DNA from 2 places in the Paenibacillus sp. MMO-58 genome. Region 2 is predicted to be linked to the other one. Evidence: a T-box and tRNA genes for the amino acid it is inferred to sense, from the RefSeq annotation. Region 2 holds a T-box; the other holds one or more tRNA genes.
The links. The T-box of region 2 lies ahead of argS (arginine--tRNA ligase). A T-box ahead of a tRNA ligase gene usually reads a tRNA of that ligase, here a tRNA-Arg.

Region 1 (10,353 bases), on a different contig from region 2:
ACCAGCAAAATCAATTTATAGATAATATAACTGACGATGCCGATATCAATGATGTCCTTTATCCAGCCATTCCAAGTCAAATCATTGAAGTAATTCATAGATCAACCCCCAAACTGCCGACGACAACTCATCATTTAAGTAAGTATAAGATTTCTCTATCTTCCGCCTATATTTCAGCCGCGAAACGTATGACGCTCCATCATGCGTTTTTTTGGACTCAACTTTATTCTTTTCTAGAATTGCACTTCGAAACCCTTTTTTTCATAAAAAAAATAACCGCCTCTCTGCAAGAGAGGCAGTTCGTCCTAAGAAGCCAATCCGCTGAACGTTTCCGTCACTTTGTACCAGAACCAGTCTAGCGCCTGATCAATGGTCCGGCTTTGTCCTGCAATGTACCCCGTTGATGCCAGATTGAGGCTGCCGTCGATGACCGTTACGTTGCCTTCCACTTCGCCTTTCACATCAGCCGTTCCATTCTCGACAACCAGATTCCCCTTTACATGGGCGCCTTCCGGTACCGTAACCGTGTTTCCGTTAATAACAACCTGCTGCAGATCTTCTCCGGATACAATCAGCTTTGAATCCTGTTCCCATATTGAAGTGAAGCTGCCAAGCATGACAAGCACGAACAACGCGGCAGCCGTAAGACCCGGATACTTGTAGATGAACCGGAGCACGCCGCGACGCTCTTTTGTTTTTGCCGGTTTTGGCAGCTGCGCCATAATACGGTCAGTCAGAGCTGATTTATCATAATCGGGAATGGAAACGGTATGCTCTAGCGTACCCAGCATCATCGCTTCCGTTTTCTCCAGCTGTTCAAAGCGGGCCAGGCAAGCGGGACATGAGTGCAAATGATTTTTTAGTTCTTGCGCATCTTCACGCGGCAGATCGCCGTCCAAATAATCATGCATCCATACAACCGCGACGTTGCAATTCATAGCAGCCAGTCCTTTCTTTCGTTTGCTCGCGCATAAGCTCTTCACATTTATAGAGTACGTACAGCTCGCATCAGATGTTTCACTTTTTTTAAGCTATAACTTGTGTTCCAGCTTTTTCCGCAAAAACTCCCTGCCGCGGTGGACACGCGTCTTGATTGTCGTGACCGGCATATCCAGAACATCGCCAATCTCCTGCAGGGACATCTCCTGAATATAGCGGAGCATCATAATCGTCTTGTACTTCGGAGGGAGCGATTCGATCGATTCGTGAATAATGCGCTGAGTCTCCGACAGCAGAAGCTCGGATTCCGGGGTACGGTCATCGCTTGGGATCATGGAATAGCCATCCAGGCCTTCATGATCCGTAGACTCCGCATCCAATGAATAAGAAGGCTTCCGCTTTCTCAGCCGGTCGATACAAAGATTCGTCGCAATCCGGTATATCCACGTGGAGAATTTGAGCGACTCGTCGTATCGCTCCAGATTTTTATAGACGCGCAGGAACGTTTCCTGAACGACGTCTTCCGCCTCTTGGCGGTTATATAACATTCGGTAGGCCATATGGAACAGCTTGTCCTGATACAGACCTACAAGCTCAGCAAATGCCCGCTGGTCGCCTTTCAACGCTAATCTGGCGAGACGGGCTTCCAATACATTCACTATTCATCCTCCTACAAAGAATTATCACACGCTTTTTGTGATAATTCTTACTTCGTAAGCATGGTCCAATCACGCCGTTCGTGTTAATTCTTACTTCGTAAGCATGGTCCAATCACTCATTCGTGATAATTCTTACTTCGTAAGCATGGTCCAATCACGCGTTCGTGTTAATTCTTACTTCGTAAGCATGGTCCAATCACGCGTTCGTGTTAATTCTTACTTCGTAAGCATGGTCACGCGGCTTGCCGCCTTAAGCGCGCACCGTATTCGGCCACCGCAATACCGCCCAGAATAAGCAATATGCCCGCTGTACCGATTAACGTTATCGGTTCCCCTAGAATCAGCCATGCGCTTACCACGGCAAAAGGCAGCTCCGTTGCTCCAAGCATGGAAGCTAGTCCGCTACCTACTCGGGGAATACCTGCATTAAAGAAAACGGTCGGCATGACCTGCCCTAGCAGCCCAAGCGCGAATCCCCATCCCAGAAGCCCCCATTGCTGGTCAACGCCATCAAATGCCTTATAGCCGTACAAAGTCAGAATTACAATAAATCCGAACGACATCATAAGAGCTGACTTAAAGACAGGATCGTAACCAGGAGCAACCCTGCCCGCCAGAAACAGAAAAAGGCTGTATGAGAACGCCGATGCCAGCCCATATCCAACACCAGCCCAATCCATATCCGTAAGTTTATTCTGAAGCAGTCCGGCAGCCAGTACCGTTCCTGCCATGGCCATAACGATTGCTGCCCATTGCCATTTCGTCGGCCATTTCCGGTCCCGCAAACTTTCTAGCAAAATCGTAATCCACATGAACTGAAAAAGCAAGACAATTGAGAAGGAAGCATCCAATCTCTCCAGGGTTTGATTATATAATACGGTTGTCATACTCAGGCCGAAAATACCGGTAAACGCTAATGCCGCCCAATGCTTCAAGCTGAATGCCAGCTTGCTCCATGTGCTTGGCCGAAGAAGGAGAAGAATCCACAGAAGCGCCGCGCCTATTCCGACCTGGTGTACCGTTATTTGCTGAAAGGTATAGTCATGTCCGTATGCAAGCTTTAGTACCGGCGACATGATTCCGTAGCATGCCGCAGCGATAATGACCATAACAACGCCCGTCCAATAGCCAGATGAAGTTTTCACCGAACAAAAACCTCCATTCGCATCTGATCTATTATATCGGTTCTCCCCCCGCAAAAGCAAAACAAAACGAAGAGGCGCGTAAGCGGCCTCTTCGTTTTGTTTTGCTTATAAATGGATTATGGCATTATGCACTACGGCCAAGCAATTGCTTCAGGGTTTCTTGAATCGTGCCGGTTGGAATAGCAAATCCGATGCCTTGCGCTTCTGCATTCACGGCTGTATTAATACCGATAACCTCGCCTTTTGCATTCAACAGCGGTCCGCCGGAGTTGCCCGGGTTGATCGAAGCATCCGTTTGCAGCAGATGCTCGTATTGATGCTCGGTACCATCGTCTTCGCTAATTGTAATCGGACGTTCCTTCGCGCTGAGTACCCCGACGGTCATCGTGTGGTCGAATCCATACGGATTGCCGATTGCGATAACCCAATCCCCGATAGCGGTTTGATCGGAATCGCCAATGGCTAACGTCGGGAATGCTTTGGATCCTGTAATTTTCAATACGGCCAAGTCCTGATCCGCATTCTCGCCTACAACCTCTGCCACAAACGGCTCATCGTAACCTTCTACTTGCACCTTCACTTGCGCGGCTCCCTCAACAACATGATCATTGGTCAGGATATAACCGGAGGATTCGAAAAAGAATCCCGTACCCGTTCCTGCCAGCTGCAAATTCGAGCTATCCGTGGAATCGGATTGGCCGCTTCCGCTTTGGGACTGCGGTGTTTGGCTAAATCCTTGCCAGCCTCCCCCTCTGCCGCTGAAGCCTCTACCGGTGCTTTGAACCGGCTCCGTGTAATTCTCGATTTTGACTACGGCAGGAGATGCTGCTTTATATACATCAGCGATCGAAGCATCAACGCTTACAGATGCCGTCGTTACGCCAGCGGACTGCTGCGCCGGATTGCTAGCCAGCGTGGTTGCCGCCGTAGGCTGCTGATTACCGGTGAACAGATTTGTTTTATCCGATGCGTACATAAACCCGCTGATTACTACAGCGCCAACAAGGAACGCCGCAACCATCGCTTTGGCCTGCGATTTCTTCCCCTTCTTCTTGCCGCCGCTGCCGTATCCGCCATCGGAACCATCCGTCCCCGTCAGCTGTAATTGATTCTCGTATGCTTCGCGAAGATTCGCTGCCGACCGGCTAGGTCCGTAAGTATAGGTGTACGGCTTATGTTCAGCTATAGATTCCGTGTTAGTTGTATCGTTTTCGTTTACTTGGTTATTTTCGAATTCGTTTTGGTTCATCGTAATCGCTCCTTTGTCATTACAATCGCTATTTTCGTTCGCAATTGATGTCGCTTGCTTGATCACTATCATGAGGGTTGTACCTTAAATCAAACTTAAGCGGATTTTAAAGGAGGATAAATAATAGGCGAAAACGAAAAAACCGGGCAATCCGGCTTGTAGTAAGCCGAATGCCCGGTTATAAAGTCTGCTGTTAGCCCGTGTTTCTCAGACCAGCAGCAATTCCGTTGATAGTAAGAAGTACTTCGCGGAGCAGCTCAGGATCGTCTTCTTCCTTCGCGCGCAGCTCTCTCAGCTCTGTCAGAAGCTGAACCTGCATGTAGCTGAGCGGATCCACGTAAGGATTGCGGAGACGAATCGATTCCTGAATAACAGGTACGTTGTCCAGAATCTCGTCTTGTCCGGTGATGCTCAAGATCATATCCGAAGTCAGCTTATATTCGTTCTCGATCTGCGTGAAGATACGGTCACGAATCGTGCTGTCGGCGATCATATCCGCATATTCCTTCGCAATCGTCAAATCTGCTTTAGCAAGCGCCATTTGCAGATTGTCTATAAGCGAACGGAAGAACGGGAATTTCTCGTACATCGTCTTCAATGTTTCAAGACGTTTTGCGTCATCGCCGGTATATTGCTTCAAGGCAGTACCTGCCGCATACCATGCCGGCAGCAAGTAACGGCTCTGCGTCCATGCAAATACCCAAGGAATTGCACGGAGGTCTTCAAAGCGGTCACTGTTTTTCCGTTTCGATGGACGGGAACCGATGTTCAGCTCGCCAACCTCAGGAAGCGGAGTCGACTCCTTGAAGTAAGTCAGGAAGTCCGGATCGCGGAAGATCAGATCCTGATATTTGTTCAGTGCCGTTTCCGAGATCGAACGGGAAATCTCTTCCCACTCTTTCAGCACGGCATCATCTTGTGCTTGCGGGTATTTCGCAAGACGGGCAGCCGTAACGAGCGCCCATGTTGCCTGCTCCAGACTGCGGTAAGCAATGCCCTGCATCGAATAACGCGAAGACAATACTTCGCCTTGCTCGGTAATCTTAATACCGCCGCCAACCGTATGAGGCGGTTGAGCCAGAATACTGCGGTTAAGAGGCATTCCGCCACGGCCAAGCGCACCGCCGCGGCCATGGAAGAACTTCAGCTTAATGCCGTATTCGCCGGCAGTTGCGGTAATATCATTAAGCGCTACGCGCAGCTCCCAGTTCGCTGTTACCGCGCCGCCGTCTTTATTGCTATCGGAGTAACCCAGCATAATTTCATGCAGGTCGCCTCTTGCGGCAACGGCTTGACGATAGATTGGCAGCTCGAAGAGCAGCTTCATAATGCCAGGTGCAGCGTGAAGATCGTCAATCGTCTCGAAGAGAGGCACGGATTGCAGCGTGCAACGAACGCTGCCGTCTGCTTCCTTGCGGAACAGGCCAACCTCTTTCGCGAAGACCATAACCTCCAGCATATCGCTGGCGCCTTGTGTCATACTTATCAGATAAGTCGAAATACATTCCGGTCCGAACTCTTGTTGCGCTCTGTAGACCGTGTGATACACGTCGAGGCACTCGCGAGTCGATGCCGAGTAATCCAGATGGGAAGAAGTAAGCGGACGCGGGTCCTCCAGCAATTTGCTGAGCAATTCAATCTTTTCTTCTTCCGACAAGGAACCGTAGTTCGAAACGATATTCATCTTCGCCAAAATCTCAGCCATCGCATTCTCATGCTCTTGGCTGTGCTGACGGATATCAAGAGTAAGCATATGGAAGCCAAACAGCTCCACTTGGCGCACAAGCTTGCCAATATGCGTATCCGCTACGTAATCGGCAAAATGTCCGCGCAAGCTGCGGTCGATAATGTACAGATCCTCAAGCAGCTCGCTTGCGCTGTTATAACGCATTGCAGAGCCTTTGAGCGACTCGTCGCGCGTATTGGCCAGCTTCTCCAGCATAAAGCCCAGCTTAATGCGGTAAGGTTCCTTCGCATTACGCCACAGGTCGATACACTTGAGCTCAACGTGCTCGCGGTCTTTCTTAATCGAGTTGATCAGCTCTTCGGATACTTCAACCAGGTTCGTGCTGAAGCTCAGAATGCCAACAAGCTCATGCAGCTTTTCTTCGTATTTTTTGATAGCCAGCTGGCGGTTAAGCGTCAGCGTCTCCCATGTGACCTTAGCGGTTACGGACGGATTGCCGTCGCGGTCTCCGCCGATCCATGAGCCAAAGCGCAGGTAGCTTGGTACATGCCAGGACTCGCCCGGATAATATTTCGTAAGATTGCGTTCCAATTCTTCGTATACGTTAGGAAGCACCTCAAACAGGGTTTCGTCGAAGTAATACAACCCGTTGCGCACTTCATCGATAACAGTTGGCTTACGGTCGCGAAGCTCATCGGTCTGCCACAGAATAAGCACTTCGTTCAGCAGCTTGTCCCGAAGGATCTCGCGTTCGCGGTAAGTCAGAGTCGGATTATCAAGCTCCATTACGTCTTCGGCAATCCGCTTGTGAATATCAAGCACGGCACGACGCGTCGCTTCCGTCGGATGCGCAGTCATTACGAGCTCGAGTGAAATGTTGCTCAAGATTTCTTGAACACCTTCAACATCGATGTTGCGCTCTTTCAGATCGGAAATCGCGCTCTCAATGGAACCTCGTTGTACACTTTCTCCTGCGGAACGCTCGTAGTCGCGTTTACGGCGAATACGGTGGTTCTGCTCTGCAATGTTGACCAATTGGAAATAGATCGCGAATGCACGGATCACCTGATGGCGATTTTCGGGACTTAATGATGCGATTGTCGTCTTAAACTGTTCAAAAAGCTCAGGTACAAATTCAGCGCGTAACGCTTTACTTGTTTCACGAATTTGCTCGACGATATCCAGCAGTTCGCGGCCGCCTTGATGGACGAGCACTTCCCCAAGTATGTTGCCTAGGAAACGGACGTCTCTGCGCAGCAAATTGTTAGCCTGCGGCCGATGTTGTGCCGATAAAGTCGATGTTACTTGGTCCGACATACTGATCCTCCTGTACTTTAACGCATTTTCAACTTCTAATCATCATACTACAAAACGTCGCTCGGTTGAAGCCCGAAGCGCCCACTTTCTTTTCAGAAAGCGCGAAAGGCAGCCCCCGCGGGGGCTGCCAATATAAGGGGATAAAATATAAAAACTCCTTCCGAAGAAGGAGATTGTTTGAAAATCTGGAGCGGGTGATGGGAATCGAACCCACGCTATTAGCTTGGAAGGCTAAAGTTCTACCATTGAACTACACCCGCGTATTAAATGGTCGGGATGACACGATTTGAACATGCGACCCCCTGGTCCCAAACCAGGTGCTCTACCAAGCTGAGCTACATCCCGACAAATATAAGTAAGTATTAGTAAAAAATTGGCGCGGCCTAAGAGATTCGAACTCCTGACCTTTTGATTCGTAGTCAAACGCTCTATCCAGCTGAGCTAAGGCCGCACATTATGGAGCGGAAGACGGGAATCGAACCCGCGACCCTCGCCTTGGCAAGGCGATGCTCTACCGCTGAGCCACTTCCGCATGTTACTTTCGTTGTCGTTCGCGTTTTGTTATCATCGCGGCGACAAGTAATAATATATCACCTTCAAAAACAAAATGCAACTGTTTTATAAAAGTTTTTTAAAGAAAAGTTTTGAAAAGAAAAAGCCGCGCTTTTCGGCACGGCTTTTCGTTATAATTATGCTCCTGCAGCTGTCAAAATCCGTTCAGGTTTCGTATCGGCCATTGCTTTATCGGCAGCCGGTTCCCCAGCTAATGCGTGTGGCAGGCAAAGCGGTACGCCTGTACGCGGATCAGGAACGATGTCTGCTTCGATATTAAATACTTCACGCAAAACATCCGGTGTCATAACTTCAGCCGGCGTTCCTTCGCCTACGACAGTACCCTTCTTAATGGCAACCATATGATGCGCGTAACGCGATGCATGGTTCAAATCATGGACCACCATAACAACCGTACGGTTGTTCATCTCGTTAAGCTTCTGCAGCAAATGGAGAACCTCCAACTGATGGGCCATATCGAGAAAGGTCGTTGGTTCGTCGAGGAATAAAATGTCCGTTTCTTGCGCAAGTGCCATTGCGATCCACGCGCGCTGGCGCTGACCGCCAGACAGTTGGTCAACCGGGCGATCGGTGAATTCCCCCATGCCTGTCGCTTCAATGGCCCATTGGATAATACCGCGGTCTTCCTTCGTCAAGGAACCAAAGCCCTTCTGATAAGGGAAGCGGCCATACGATACAAGCTCGGCAACGGTCAGTCCGTCCGGAGCTGTCGGATTCTGCGGCAAAATCGCAAGCTGCTTCGCCACTTCTTTTGTAGACTGCTTGTGAATCGATCTTCCGTCCAAGAGAACGCTGCCTCCAGATGGATGCATCAACCGTGCCATCGTCTTCAGGATGGTCGATTTACCCGATCCGTTAGAACCAACAAGGGCCGTAATTTTGCCTTGAGGGATAGCAATATTTAAATTTTGAACGATGAGTCGATCATCATAAGCAATGTCCAGATTCGAAGTCGCAAGACGAATCATTTGACCTGCACGCTCCTTCCGATGCCGTAAGGCAGATCGTTGTCATTTAATATGCGCCTACAGCGCGTCCGTGATAACAATTATCAATTAACTAAGTATAATGATAATCGTTCTCAGATGCGTTGTCAATGACAGAAATGTGATACTTGACCAAATGAAATTTGGATTAACCGATTTAATGTTTAAGGAACTTAACCTTACTCGAGCTTAAACCCTTGATTCTCTAAAAAGGAGCGCATGTGAATGCGTACCGGTCCCGCTTTGCCGGCCATCGCCTGTGACCATGTTGCGCTGGCCTTCCCGTTCGATCTTGCCTTCATATAAGCGCTTAACGTCTCATCGTAAGTATCAATAGCAGAGTCTATTGCGCCCTGCTTGTAAGTATTCTCGAAATAGACCGCCTGACGCGGCAGACGCGGTCGGTTAAGCGGAGATTGATCCGGAACGCCAATACACATCCCAAACACCGGGTACACTTGCTGCGGGAGCTGCAGAAGCTCAGACACCTGCTTCGGCTGATTTCGGATCCCCCCGATATACACAATCCCAAGTCCGAGAGATTCAGCCGCTATAGCTGCATTCTGCGCCGCTAATGCCGCATCCACCGTACCGATAATAAAATTCTCCGTCGTGCTTGGCATCTCGTCCTCATAATGCCGTTTAGCTGCTTGCTCCCAGCGGTACAGGTCAGCGCACCAGACGAGGAATACGGGGCTTTCCTCTATATAAGCTTGGTTACCTGCCAGCTTAGCCAGCTCACTGCGTAGTGCCATGTCAGTAATCCCAATGACTGAATAAGCCTGCATATTGCTTGAAGTAGATGCTTGCTGCGCCGCCGTTAATATGGCATCCAGCTGTTGTTCTGTCACCGGATCCTTCGTAAATTTGCGAATAGAACGATGCTGCTTTATTAAAGTTATCATTTCATTCATTATCGATATCTCCTTTGTCCTAATAATGATATGGCTACAATGTAGCACAAAAAAACCTCCAGGACATCTCCTGAAGGTTTGGATGGTAAGTATGGTGCGCGTAGAGGGACTTGAACCCCCACGGTCGCCCGCCAGATCCTAAGTCTGGTGCGTCTGCCAATTCCGCCATACGCGCATGGGTAAAACTTATTAAGAAAAGTGAGCCATGAAGGACTCGAACCTTCGACACCCTGATTAAAAGTCAGGTGCTCTACCAACTGAGCTAATGGCTCGCATTAAAATGGCTGGGGATCAAGGATTCGAACCTTGGAGTGACGGAGTCAAAGTCCGTTGCCTTACCGCTTGGCTAATCCCCAATGTTGTAATGGTGGAGGCTGAGGGGATCGAACCCCCGACCCTCTGCTTGTAAGGCAGATGCTCTCCCAGCTGAGCTAAGCCTCCACAGGCATTAATGATCCACCGTGTAAATAAGTATATATGGTGACCCGTAGGGGATTCGAACCCCTGTTACCTCCGTGAAAGGGAGGTGTCTTAACCCCTTGACCAACGGGCCTAGAAAAAGTGCTTCTGGAGCTCTCAACCGGGATCGAACCGGTGACCTCATCCTTACCATGGATGCACTCTACCTACTGAGCTATGAGAGCAAATGGCTCCCCGAACAGGACTCGAACCTGTGACAACTCGATTAACAGTCGAGTGCTCTACCAACTGAGCTATCAGGGAATACATTCAAAGCTTGTGCCTTGAAAACTGGATGCGAAAGTGTAACTCTTAAGACTTTAGGATAAGCCCTCGACCGATTAGTATTCGTCAGCTCCACACATTGCTGTGCTTCCACCCCGAACCTATCAACCTCGTCGTCTTCAAGGGGTCTTACTAATTGG
Region 2 (10,353 bases):
CACGGTCGCCGACATCTATGGTCATGTCATTACGCGGATTATGGGCAGCGGGTTTAACGGTATTTTTCTCGCGGCGGCTAATCCGGTTGACGTGGTTACTTATGTCGTATGGAAGTTGTCGGGACTACCCCGCAGCCAAGTTATAGGCTCCGGCACATCCATTGACTCGGCCCGGCTCAAAACGCTGCTCTGCGAGCATTTCTCCGTTGATCCGCGCAGCGTGCACGGCTACGTGCTGGGCGAACACGGAGAATCCCAATTCCCCGCATGGTCGCATGTGACGATTGGCGGCAAGCCGATTCGGGATATTCTGACCCAGCATCCGGTCCGGTTCGGTCATCTCAAGCTGAATGAAATTGCCGAACAGACCAAAAATGCAGGCTGGGAAATTTACACCCGCATGGGCTCCACCCACTACGGCATCGGCAATGCGCTTGCCTATATCACCCGCTCCGTTCTGTACGATGAACACCGCATTATCGCCGTCTCCTCTATCCTCGAGCAGGAATACAACCAGACGGGCATTGCGGCGGGCGTTCCCGCCATCATTACACGCAGCGGCGTTAAAGAAATCATTGAGCTTAATTTGACGCCGGAGGAAGAGCGGCAGATGGCTCTTTCATGCCGTATCATTCGCGGGGCGATTGAGCAGTTGAAGCTGGGGTGATACAATGGAGGACATCCTTCTTATTCTTACTATCCGGGAGATAACCTACCTTATGTCTTTGAACCAGCTTACTGATCAACAGCTGCAGGAAGCAATCGCAAGCGGAGGCTCTGTGCTTGTTCTGTACCGCAGCACCTTCTGCACCCCTTGCCATACGATTGCCGGACAGCTAGAGGCCGCCATCCCTTCCCTTCGCGGAGAGATGACCGTTGCTTCGGTTAACATCGATCTGTTCCCGCAGACAGCCGCTCCGCTGGAGCTGCGCGCCGTTCCTGCCATGGCCTTGTATAAGGATGGCCAGCCGATTACGGTGATGCGGACTTTCGTGGCCTGCCAGTCGTTTATCCAAATTCTTAGCCATCGCATGAAACAATAGATTGATTATTCAGATAACATCAAGTATGATGGTCGTTATATAACATCGAGGAACGGGACAGTAGCAAGACGATGACCATGAGCAGCGAGCCGGGTTGGTGAAAGCCGGCGATGGCGCATTTTGCGAAGAGGACCCGGGAGATGGCTCGCCGAACCGATTTCATTTTCAGTAGGCCTGCCCGGTTCAGCACCGTTACAACGGCGAGATGCTTATTGCAGCGCGTTTATTTAACATTTCCGCCTGCTTATAAGCAACAAGAGTGGCACCGCGGGATTAACCCCCGTCTCTTACGAGACGGGGGTTTTTTATTTTAACACCATTTTTCAGGAGGAATACCCTTATGTTGAAAGAAATGATCGCCGCCAGCCTGGCGGAGCACTGTACCTTATCCAGTCAGCAGATTGCGGAGCTTCTGGAGTTCCCGCCTAACGAGCAGCTTGGAGACGTCGCTTTCCCCTGCTTTGCCTTGTCGAGGCTGATGAAGCAAAGCCCTGCGCAAATCGCCGGACAATTAGCCGCATCCCTGCCGGAGAGCAGCCGGTGGACGATATCCGCTGCCGGTCCCTACCTGAACTTCAAGTTCAACCGCCCCGTGGTAATAGAGCAATTCGTACGAAATGGCGGAGCGCAAATACCGGAGATTGGCGGAGGCAAACGCGTTATAATCGACATGTCCTCCCCCAATATCGCCAAGCCGTTTGGCATCGGGCATTTGCGCTCGACGATGATTGGCAACGCCCTTTACAACCTGCTCCGCAAGGTAGGCTACGATACGGTTAACGTTAATCATCTGGGCGACTGGGGCACCCAATTCGGCAAAATGATTACGGCTTACCTGAAATGGGGAGACCCCGCCGGCAAAGCCGAAGATCCGATTAAAGCCTACCTCGAGCTTTATGTCCGTTTCCATGAGGAAGCGGAGCGCCAGCCGGAGCTGGAGACGGAAGCACGGGAATGGTTCGTCAAGCTGGAGAGTGGCGACCCGGAAGCTAACCGCTATTGGCGCATGTTTATCGAGGATAGTCTGGCCGTCTTCAACAAGCTGTACGACCGCCTTGGCGTAGCTTTTGACCATTACCTTGGCGAGAGCTTTTATAACGACAAAATGGATGCGGTAGTCGATCAGCTGACCCGTCAAGGCTTGCTCGAGGAAAGCGAAGGCGCGTTAGTGGTACGGCTGGATGAAGAAGGACTGCCGCCTTGCATCATCAAAAAATCCGACGGCTCCTCAATCTACGCCACGCGTGATCTAGCCACCGCGATCTACCGGCACGAGCAGATGCAGGGCAATGAGCTGCTGTACGTGGTTGGCGCGGAGCAATCCTTGCATTTCCGCCAGCTCTTCCTGGTGCTCGAGCGGATGGGCTTCGATTGGGCGAAAGAATGCAAGCATATCCCGTTTGGTCTGATGCTGATGGACGGGCAGAAAATGTCTACCCGCAGAGGAAAGGTCGTCTTCCTGGAGGATGTTCTGGATGAAGCGGCCGCGCATGCTCTGCGCATTATCGAGGACAAGAATCCTACGCTCACGGGTAAAGCGGAAGTTGCGGAAGCCGTTGGCGTTGGCGCCGTTATCTTTGGCGACCTGCTCCACTCGCGGCTTCATGAAGTGAACTTCTCGCTGGAGGACGTCGTTAACTTCGAAGGAGAGACGGGTCCTTACGTGCAATACACTTACGCAAGAACGCAAAGCCTGCTGCGCAAAGCTGGCAGCGGCGGTCCTGTAGAACCTGGTCAAAATGCCGATGCTGCCGATTACCAATATACCGAAGGAGACCAATCCTGGCAGCTGGCGAAGGCCTTGATGCGCTATCCGGATGCGCTCGCGCAAGCCGCGCAGCGTTATGAGCCTTCCGTCGCCGCCCGTTATCTGATCGAGCTGGCCCAGACGTTCAACCGGTTCTATCACCACGAGAAAATTATTACCGGCAATGCTGCCGAACAAGCAGCAAAGCTGGCGCTTGTCCGCATGACGGCCGAAACTCTCGAGGACGGACTAAAGCTGCTGGGAGTCAAAGCGCTGAAGGAAATGTAAGAGCACAAAGGGGCAGTTCGCAATAGAGGACGCGCCCCTTCCCAAGCATAAAACGCGGTTTTTTATGGATTTATCCTATAAATGCGGTCTTCAGTACCTAATACGGTTATCTCCACCTTATAATAACGCTCAATATACGCGCACACAGCTGCGTAAATGTCTGGTTTACCGGTAATAAGCCGATGGTTAGGAGCTGAATGCTCATGAATTAGCAAATCTGAAATGATACGCGCGCTCTGTATGCCAATCTCCATATAACTTCTTATAGCTGACTTTAAATTTTCCGAAAGATAAAAAGGACCGTTCTGTGAAGTCGGGAGAGGCTCGTTCCAGCTGAATAAATCTCTTTCTGCTACTACAGCTGCTTGTTTGGGAGACGTTTTTTCTTCAAAAGTTAGTTTACTAGGGAGTATTCTGATCCGATTCTGTTTCAAGTGGCGTATTTGTTTTTCAAGCAGCGGAAGACCAAGCTTAATTTGTACGGCCACCGGCGTTGGAATACTATCCACTTGAAGCAACTCCGGATCCATGACCCATTTATTTCTCCACTTTGTTAGAAGCTCGTCCAATTCATAATCAATGGCATCAAACCCCTTTTTAACCGCAGCAACAGCAGCTGCTCCAATGCCTAAGTGTTCTTTTAAATGCTCTATTCCAAAAAACTTCGTTTCGCCAGTCGTTTTATTCTTTACCTGGTGCTGATATCTTAGCGGCCTGCCGCATTCGCACCGTAGATCCACTCTGACATGGCCACCATCGATATACCCCAGATAAATCCAGTCTTGCAGTAATCGTTCAATTTCTGCCGGATCAGAATCCTCCGGAATATGAAAGCCCTTCTCTTTGGCCATGACATTAGCAAATACAGTCCGGTGCCCGCGAACAAGATAGTCCGATAAATACTGCCGCTGCCGATCATTGAGTTGAGCTAATATCTGATCTCGTTCTTCAACGCTAAGTATCATGACCTGCCCTGCCCCTTCCGTTTTGATTATAACTTCCTTTGTTGGATCTCGTATTCCTCTACGTAATTGCGGTATTCTTTTCCCCGGCAGTAATTGACGATATCCTCCTGGATCTCCGGGTACAGCACAATGGAAGGCAGCTCCGAAATCGGGATCCATTTGACCCCGATCTGGGTGGGATCAGAAGTATTTCTCACGCTTCAACGCCGCCCGCCGGCAGGTTATAATGCACGCCGTCGTCATGATCGTTCTTGAACTCGATCAATAGAATCGCGTCGTTCTCCACAATTAATGCGCATGCCCGAAGACGAATCTTTTCCAAGGTATCCCCTGCCTTCGCTTATTATTGTTCCACTTGTTTGACCGGGACTTTAATGGGTTCATCGAAACTGGAAACCGTATGTACGGTGTTGAAGAGTAAAACGAGATGAATCAGCATCAGCAGCTTAAATACAATGGGGTATTTCTTTTGAATAAATCGAATAAGAAAGCATACGGCTAATGCAATTACAGCACCTACAATCATCATGACTCTAATAAAGGTAAAATTGATCTGAAATAAATAGGATATAAAGATTGAAATCCAGGTATAGCTTTGCATCCAATAAATAAAGAACAACAGGATGTAAAACAAAATATTAGTCAGTAATTTAATAACGCGCATCGTACCCTCCATACTCAAAAAAGCTTCTAACAGCCGCAGTTACCATTATAGCTGTTCCATATCGCTCAGTGCTTCATATTCTTTTCCGCGATCGCTACTTTCCTTGTTTTTCCAATGTATATAGTAATAGGTTTATACAGCGGATCATGAGACGGATTGAAAGCGGGGTGTGCGCATATTGAAGTGGACAAAAGCTTGGAAAATATCGGCGGGCGTTCTCGCCGTGGTTATTCTTTTTACCGCGGTGCAGCTAATCCAGCTCTACCATAACCGCAGTTCTGCGGTGTACCAGCGGATTATTAATCACAATGGATATAGCCTATCCCTAGTTAAGGAAAGCGTTGCGGTGGAGTTTTTTCTAAAGCCGGAATGGATTCCGAAGGAGATTGGCGAAACCAAGCTTAATCTTGTTGTAGCAAAGAAATTTGACTCTGACATTGTTTTGGAGAAGGTCGGCAAACGTGAAAAGGATATTTACATCCAGCTTAATGTTGTTCCCCATCCGAACCCGAAATCCGGGCAAATTCTAAATATTGCGCTAATTACCAACGACAGCTTCATCAATACAAACGGCCCGGAGTGGCAAATTACCGATACAACCGGGAAAGACCTGCTCGGAGGAACTTACGGGGGCGGCGAAGGTCCGGGAAATGCTATATCCGTTGATATCCCTGACACGGAGCTCTCAAAATTTACTCAAGGAGCTCATGTCCGCTTCTCTGGTTTTTATTTATACGGATATACAAAGCTTAACCAATCGACTATTGCTATTTGGCTGTCAGCTCTTATCCCCCTCCTCGTTATTGTCTGTCTGATTATGCTTTACCGCAAACGCTCGGAACCGGAGAAAAACCTGGGCTGGAAGCTTATCGGCCATATGCTGCTTGGCGGGTTTACATTTACCTTAAACGGTTTGCGGCTGCCGCTTGGTTTTGCCGTATACCTGTTATTTTTCCGAAAACCTAGGCCCAATCTCTCGATTAAGGATAAGGCTGCCCTGCTTGGTTTAACCGTGTATATCCTGCAAATCATTATGCCTCCTGTTATGAATCATTTCGATTCGGTACCTAAACAGAGCATTTTGCGTAATGTATCGGTCGAACAGCTTGGAATGGATGGCTTGTTGAAGATGGTTATCGGCCGCGCGCCGGTAAGCAATCAGGCCAGAGTTGAGAGCTTTGAGACTGTGCTTGCCGAGAATGGCGAGGTGAAGGAGCTAGTGTTTCAATTCGTTGATCCTGTTGCAAACGGCCGCTATACCCACATAAGCTCTGTCTACCATGCTTCAGAACAATCCGTTACACTGAAGCGCTACACATCGGATGAATGGCCGCAATTTTCTCAAACTGTCCTAGCCGATAACTTTATCATTAGGGTCAAGGAGCTTGAATTGTTGAAGCTAAAACCCGCAGGCGGCGATCACCGGTATGTAAAGATTGAGTTGGATCCGTTATTCGCGAGTTATGCGATGAAGAATGAGTCAAACTTTGGCGTGAACGAAAAAGGCGTCTACCCCATTGGAGATAATCAGCTCCCGGTGACGGCAACCCGCCTGATCGTATGTGCGCCGCAGTCTTTAGATAAAATGTCCGTGTGCGAGGACCAGATCAATTATTACTTTAACATCGTGGAAGGCGGAGCGCTGGAATAAATATCGTCTCGTAATCATCATAACGACAAACGGCTTCTGCCGGGGTGAATCGCAGTCCTTGAGGACGAGGGTTCACACTGGCAGAAGCCGTTTCATCATTTTTAGAAAGCTTAAGCTCTCATGGAAGCAGGAATAAAATCATGCTCATTCACTTGACGGTCGAACAGCTCTGCATTTTTCTCAAAGCAGCCGCAGTAGTAGTCTTTCATGCACAGCGGGCATGGAACGTTGAGCAGACGCGTTACGCCTGTCAGATGCCACTCTGGTTTGTTGCTGTAGAAAAGTCTTGCTCTGGAGCCGTCGGCAAGCGTCATAATGTACTGGAATAAACCGGATTTCAGGTCTTTGTCCGCTAAGGTTACGCTCTTAATTTGAAGTTTCGAATTCAAGATCTTCACCCTTACTTTTCGTATTCAAGCTTGTGTAATAATACCCTTTATAGCGCCTGAAGTCAATATTTGCGGCATGGGATGCGGCCCTAACGCCTACTGTACTAATTTTTGTAACAGTTCGCGAATTAGGGTATAATCAAGGTTGCACATACTTACATGCACAGGAGGTGCACCTCACTCATGATCAAACTGGGTATTCTCGACCAGTCGCATATTAACGAAGGACAGAATGCGGCTTCCACGTTGGCGGACACGACCCGTCTTGCACAAGAAGCGGAAAGACTAGGATACGGCCGTTACTGGATCTCCGAGCATCATGCCGGCAAAATGCTATCCTTCTCCAGCCCGGAGATTCTAATCGCCCATCTGGCGGCAGCAACCTCGCGCATCCGCGTAGGCTCCGGCGGCATCATGCTTCCGCATTACAGCTCCTACAAAGTTGCCGAGAACTTCAAGCTACTGGAAGCTCTTCATCCGGGCCGCATCGATGTTGGTCTCGGACGCGCCCCTGGCGGCATGCCAACGGCGACCCGTGCGCTGCAGGAAAACAAGTTTGTGGATATTAACAAGTATCCACAGCAAATTATCGATTTAATCGGTTACCTTCGAGGAAAAATGCCGGAAGGTCATCCTTTTGCGGGGCTGCATGCCGCCCCTTCAATCGAACAGGTACCCGAGGTCTGGCTGCTTGGCTCCAGCTATGAGAGCGCCCGGATTGCCGCTCAGCTCGGAACGAACTACGCGTTTGCGCAGTTTTTCGGTACGCCGGGCGGCGAGACCGCGATGAAGCATTACCATGAAAACTTCGAGCCGTCCGTGCTGTACGACAAGCCGCATTCGATGATCGCCGTGCTTGCCATTTGCGCGGATACGGAGGAAGAGGCTAACGAGCTTGCGCTCAGCACGGATCTATTCTTCCTTCTGCTGGAGAACGGCATAGACCAGCTTAGCTTCCCTTCCGTAAAGACAGCCTACGATTATCCGTATACGGAGTCCGACCTGTACCGGATTAACCGGGCTCGCGAGCGTCGCATTATCGGCACACCGGAACAGGTTAAAGCCGGTATCCTGAAGATGGCCGAGCAATACCAGGCCGATGAGGTGCTCGTCATGAGCTCGGTCCATAACTTCGAAGCACGCGTGAAGTCGTATCGCCTGATTGCCGAGGCTTTTGAACTCAAGGGATAAGCCCATTGAAAGGAAACTTGGCGTCCTTGGCGTCCCCACCACTTTTGCTGCGGTCCATTGGATTTTGTCCAGTAAAATAACCAGAAGAAGAGGCGAATTGAGGCTACGTTGGATTCCATCCAGCGTAATGCGCTCTATTCGCCTCTTTGCTTCTAGTGGATGAAATCCAACGTAGGAACATAAATCCCATTTTACGGCTGATTTCGTTGGATGAAATCCATTGTAGCTGCTACGCGGATTTCTAAGACGGTATCGGAAGTTGCTCCATTCAACCCACCAAGCTATATATTGCGATATTCCAGCATAAACGGCAGCCCAGAGGCTACTAGAGACTACTCCTCGTAGATCATTTTTCGCGTCATGCCGCCATCGACTATGAGATTGATACCTGTCACGAAATCATTCTCCGGATCCGTCAAATAGAAGCAAGCACGCACGATATCATCGGGTCTGCCTACTCGCCCCGCCGGATGCTGCGAATGATCTTCCTCGCGCAGCGCTTCGTAATCCCCGTTCTCGATCCAGCCCGGGCTGATTGCATTGACTCTCACACGATCGGGTCCCAGGGATACGGCCAGTGCATGCGTCAACGCAACGATGCCGCCTTTGGAAGCCGCGTACGCCTCGGAATTCGGCTCGGACATCAGCGCCCTCGTGGAAGCCAGATTTACAATGGAGCCTCCGCCGCTCTCTCGCATGCGTTTACCCGCTTCTTTCGAGCAGAGAAAAGTTCCCCGCAGGTTGGTGTTGAGCACATAATCCCACTCGTCCAGGCTCAAGTCAAAGGGTGATTTCCACTTCCCTAAGCCCGCATTATTAATCAACACGTCGATTCGTCCATATTGCTCGTCAATTGCCGCGAACGCGGCTTCAATCTCTTCAGGGCGGCTAACATCAACCGTAAATCCAATGGCATGACCGCCTGCTTCAACAATACGATCCACCGTCTGCTTCACCAGCCCGGCATCGCGGTCAACGGCCGCAACCTTGGCCCCTTCGACTGCATAGGCAACGGCCAGCGCTGCGCCGATTCCTTTGCCCGCACCCGTTATTACAGCAACTTCCCCTTCAAACTTCATCCCTATCGGACTCCTTTCTTAGTACAGTATCCGCCATAGATAAAAGGTCGCGTAAGATTCCCAGCCCTTCCAGCCTTCCGCCATTTGCCTGATCTCGCTGATGGCCGGCTTCGCCTCACTGCCCGTCAGAGCTTTAATCGAATTATGAAGACCCACATCCGCGATCGGAAAAGCATTCGGCAAGCGCAGGCAGCGCATAAGAACATAATTCGCCGTCCAAGGCCCAATGCCGCGGATCCCCGTCAGCTGTTTTTCGATTGACGCAAAATCTCCAAGCGCAAGCAAGCTTTGCTTGTCTAAAGAGCCCTCAGCCATAAGCTTGGCTACGCCAATGAGATACTCGGATTTTTTCGCGGTCATTTGCATGGACGCCATATCTTCCGGCTTTAACGTGGCAATAGTCTCGGGAACCGGAAACTGCCAGAATGTCCTGCCCTCCCGCTCCACGCTTTGCCCGTATGCCTCCACGAAGCGCCGCTTGAGCGTGTAAGCAAAAGCCAGATTGATCTGCTGCCCGATAATTCCCCAGCATAACGCCTCGAACAAATCCGAAATCCCGACGCTTCGCAGGCCATGAAAACGTCCAATCGTATGAACCAGCAGCGGGTCCTTCTCCGCCATTTCGTAAAAAGGCAGCAAATCCGTATCGAAATCAAACCACTCCCGGATATAAGCTTCGATCCCCCGCTGCCGTTCATCGCTAACCTGCTCCTCGCCAATGACCCGCACAAGCAGTCCGCCATTGCCCGACTCTTGAATCTCAACCGCCGCGGGCTCTTCCCCGCTGCCTGAAGGAATAAGCCGGTAAACGGCATCCCCCTCCACCTGATACAGCGGCTCGTTCGCCGATCTGCGCAAATAATTGACCGTCTCTTTATAGCTGAAGGGCTCCGGCGTTTCGATATGCAGCAGCAGTGACTCCGTCATGGACATCCTTCCCTTTTCCTCTATTCTTCTTACATTCTACTCCATTCATTGAACCATACCAAATCGCTCCGGCGCTTTCGTAATCTTGCGCTTTCATTCGTGTCCGCTTACGGTTTGGGGCCTAATCAAGGTATACTAAACCTGGAGGTGAGCGAAAATGGGAAATACGGAAACAGCCAGCATCCCGGAGGACAAATGGCTTGCCGTTCTGTCGAATGACGGCTCATATGATGGGCAATGGTATTATGGAGTGACCACGACGGGAATCTTTTGCCGGCCGTCCTGTAAGTCGAAGCCTCCAAACCGTTCGCATGTCCGGATCTTTCAGACATCAAGGGATGCCTTATCCGAGCGATTCCGCCCCTGCAAACGATGCAAGCCGGTCCAGCAGCAGCTGCCGGACGAGGAA

Region 1: it encodes a tRNA-Arg, which carries the amino acid that the T-box ahead of argS (arginine--tRNA ligase) is inferred to sense. The anticodon was not compared.

The regions. Positions count from the first base shown of each region.
Region 1 is NZ_JBBCVY010000009.1:6-10,358, reverse strand. It holds gene cdaA (diadenylate cyclase CdaA) at 1-98, opposite strand, end outside; gene WFJ73_RS23720 (zf-HC2 domain-containing protein) at 306-938, opposite strand; gene sigW (RNA polymerase sigma factor SigW) at 1,032-1,598, opposite strand; gene WFJ73_RS23710 (EamA family transporter) at 1,832-2,743, opposite strand; gene WFJ73_RS23705 (S1C family serine protease) at 2,868-3,992, opposite strand; gene ppc (phosphoenolpyruvate carboxylase) at 4,186-6,996, opposite strand; tRNA gene WFJ73_RS23695 (tRNA-Gly) at 7,183-7,256, opposite strand; tRNA gene WFJ73_RS23690 (tRNA-Pro) at 7,265-7,341, opposite strand; tRNA gene WFJ73_RS23685 (tRNA-Arg) at 7,371-7,447, opposite strand; tRNA gene WFJ73_RS23680 (tRNA-Gly) at 7,454-7,528, opposite strand; gene WFJ73_RS23675 (ABC transporter ATP-binding protein) at 7,686-8,537, opposite strand; gene nfsA (oxygen-insensitive NADPH nitroreductase) at 8,735-9,469, opposite strand; tRNA gene WFJ73_RS23665 (tRNA-Leu) at 9,562-9,644, opposite strand; tRNA gene WFJ73_RS23660 (tRNA-Lys) at 9,669-9,741, opposite strand; tRNA gene WFJ73_RS23655 (tRNA-Gln) at 9,751-9,825, opposite strand; tRNA gene WFJ73_RS23650 (tRNA-Val) at 9,835-9,910, opposite strand; tRNA gene WFJ73_RS23645 (tRNA-Glu) at 9,948-10,022, opposite strand; tRNA gene WFJ73_RS23640 (tRNA-Thr) at 10,038-10,113, opposite strand; tRNA gene WFJ73_RS23635 (tRNA-Asn) at 10,117-10,192, opposite strand; partial or broken rRNA gene WFJ73_RS23630 (23S ribosomal RNA) at 10,250-10,353, opposite strand, start outside.
Region 2 is NZ_JBBCVY010000004.1:47,211-57,563, reverse strand. It holds gene WFJ73_RS13930 (L-lactate dehydrogenase) at 1-667, shown strand, start outside; gene WFJ73_RS13925 (thioredoxin family protein) at 720-1,043, shown strand; T-box leader at 1,083-1,334, shown strand; gene argS (arginine--tRNA ligase) at 1,384-3,078, shown strand; gene WFJ73_RS13915 (DUF3895 domain-containing protein) at 3,141-4,043, opposite strand; gene WFJ73_RS13910 (hypothetical protein) at 4,070-4,240, opposite strand; gene WFJ73_RS13905 (hypothetical protein) at 4,237-4,365, opposite strand; gene WFJ73_RS13900 (hypothetical protein) at 4,387-4,707, opposite strand; gene WFJ73_RS13895 (hypothetical protein) at 4,886-6,358, shown strand; gene WFJ73_RS13890 (hypothetical protein) at 6,469-6,747, opposite strand; gene WFJ73_RS13885 (LLM class flavin-dependent oxidoreductase) at 6,931-7,938, shown strand; gene WFJ73_RS13880 (SDR family NAD(P)-dependent oxidoreductase) at 8,271-9,017, opposite strand; gene WFJ73_RS13875 (DNA-3-methyladenine glycosylase family protein) at 9,036-9,944, opposite strand; gene WFJ73_RS13870 (bifunctional transcriptional activator/DNA repair enzyme AdaA) at 10,102-10,353, shown strand, end outside.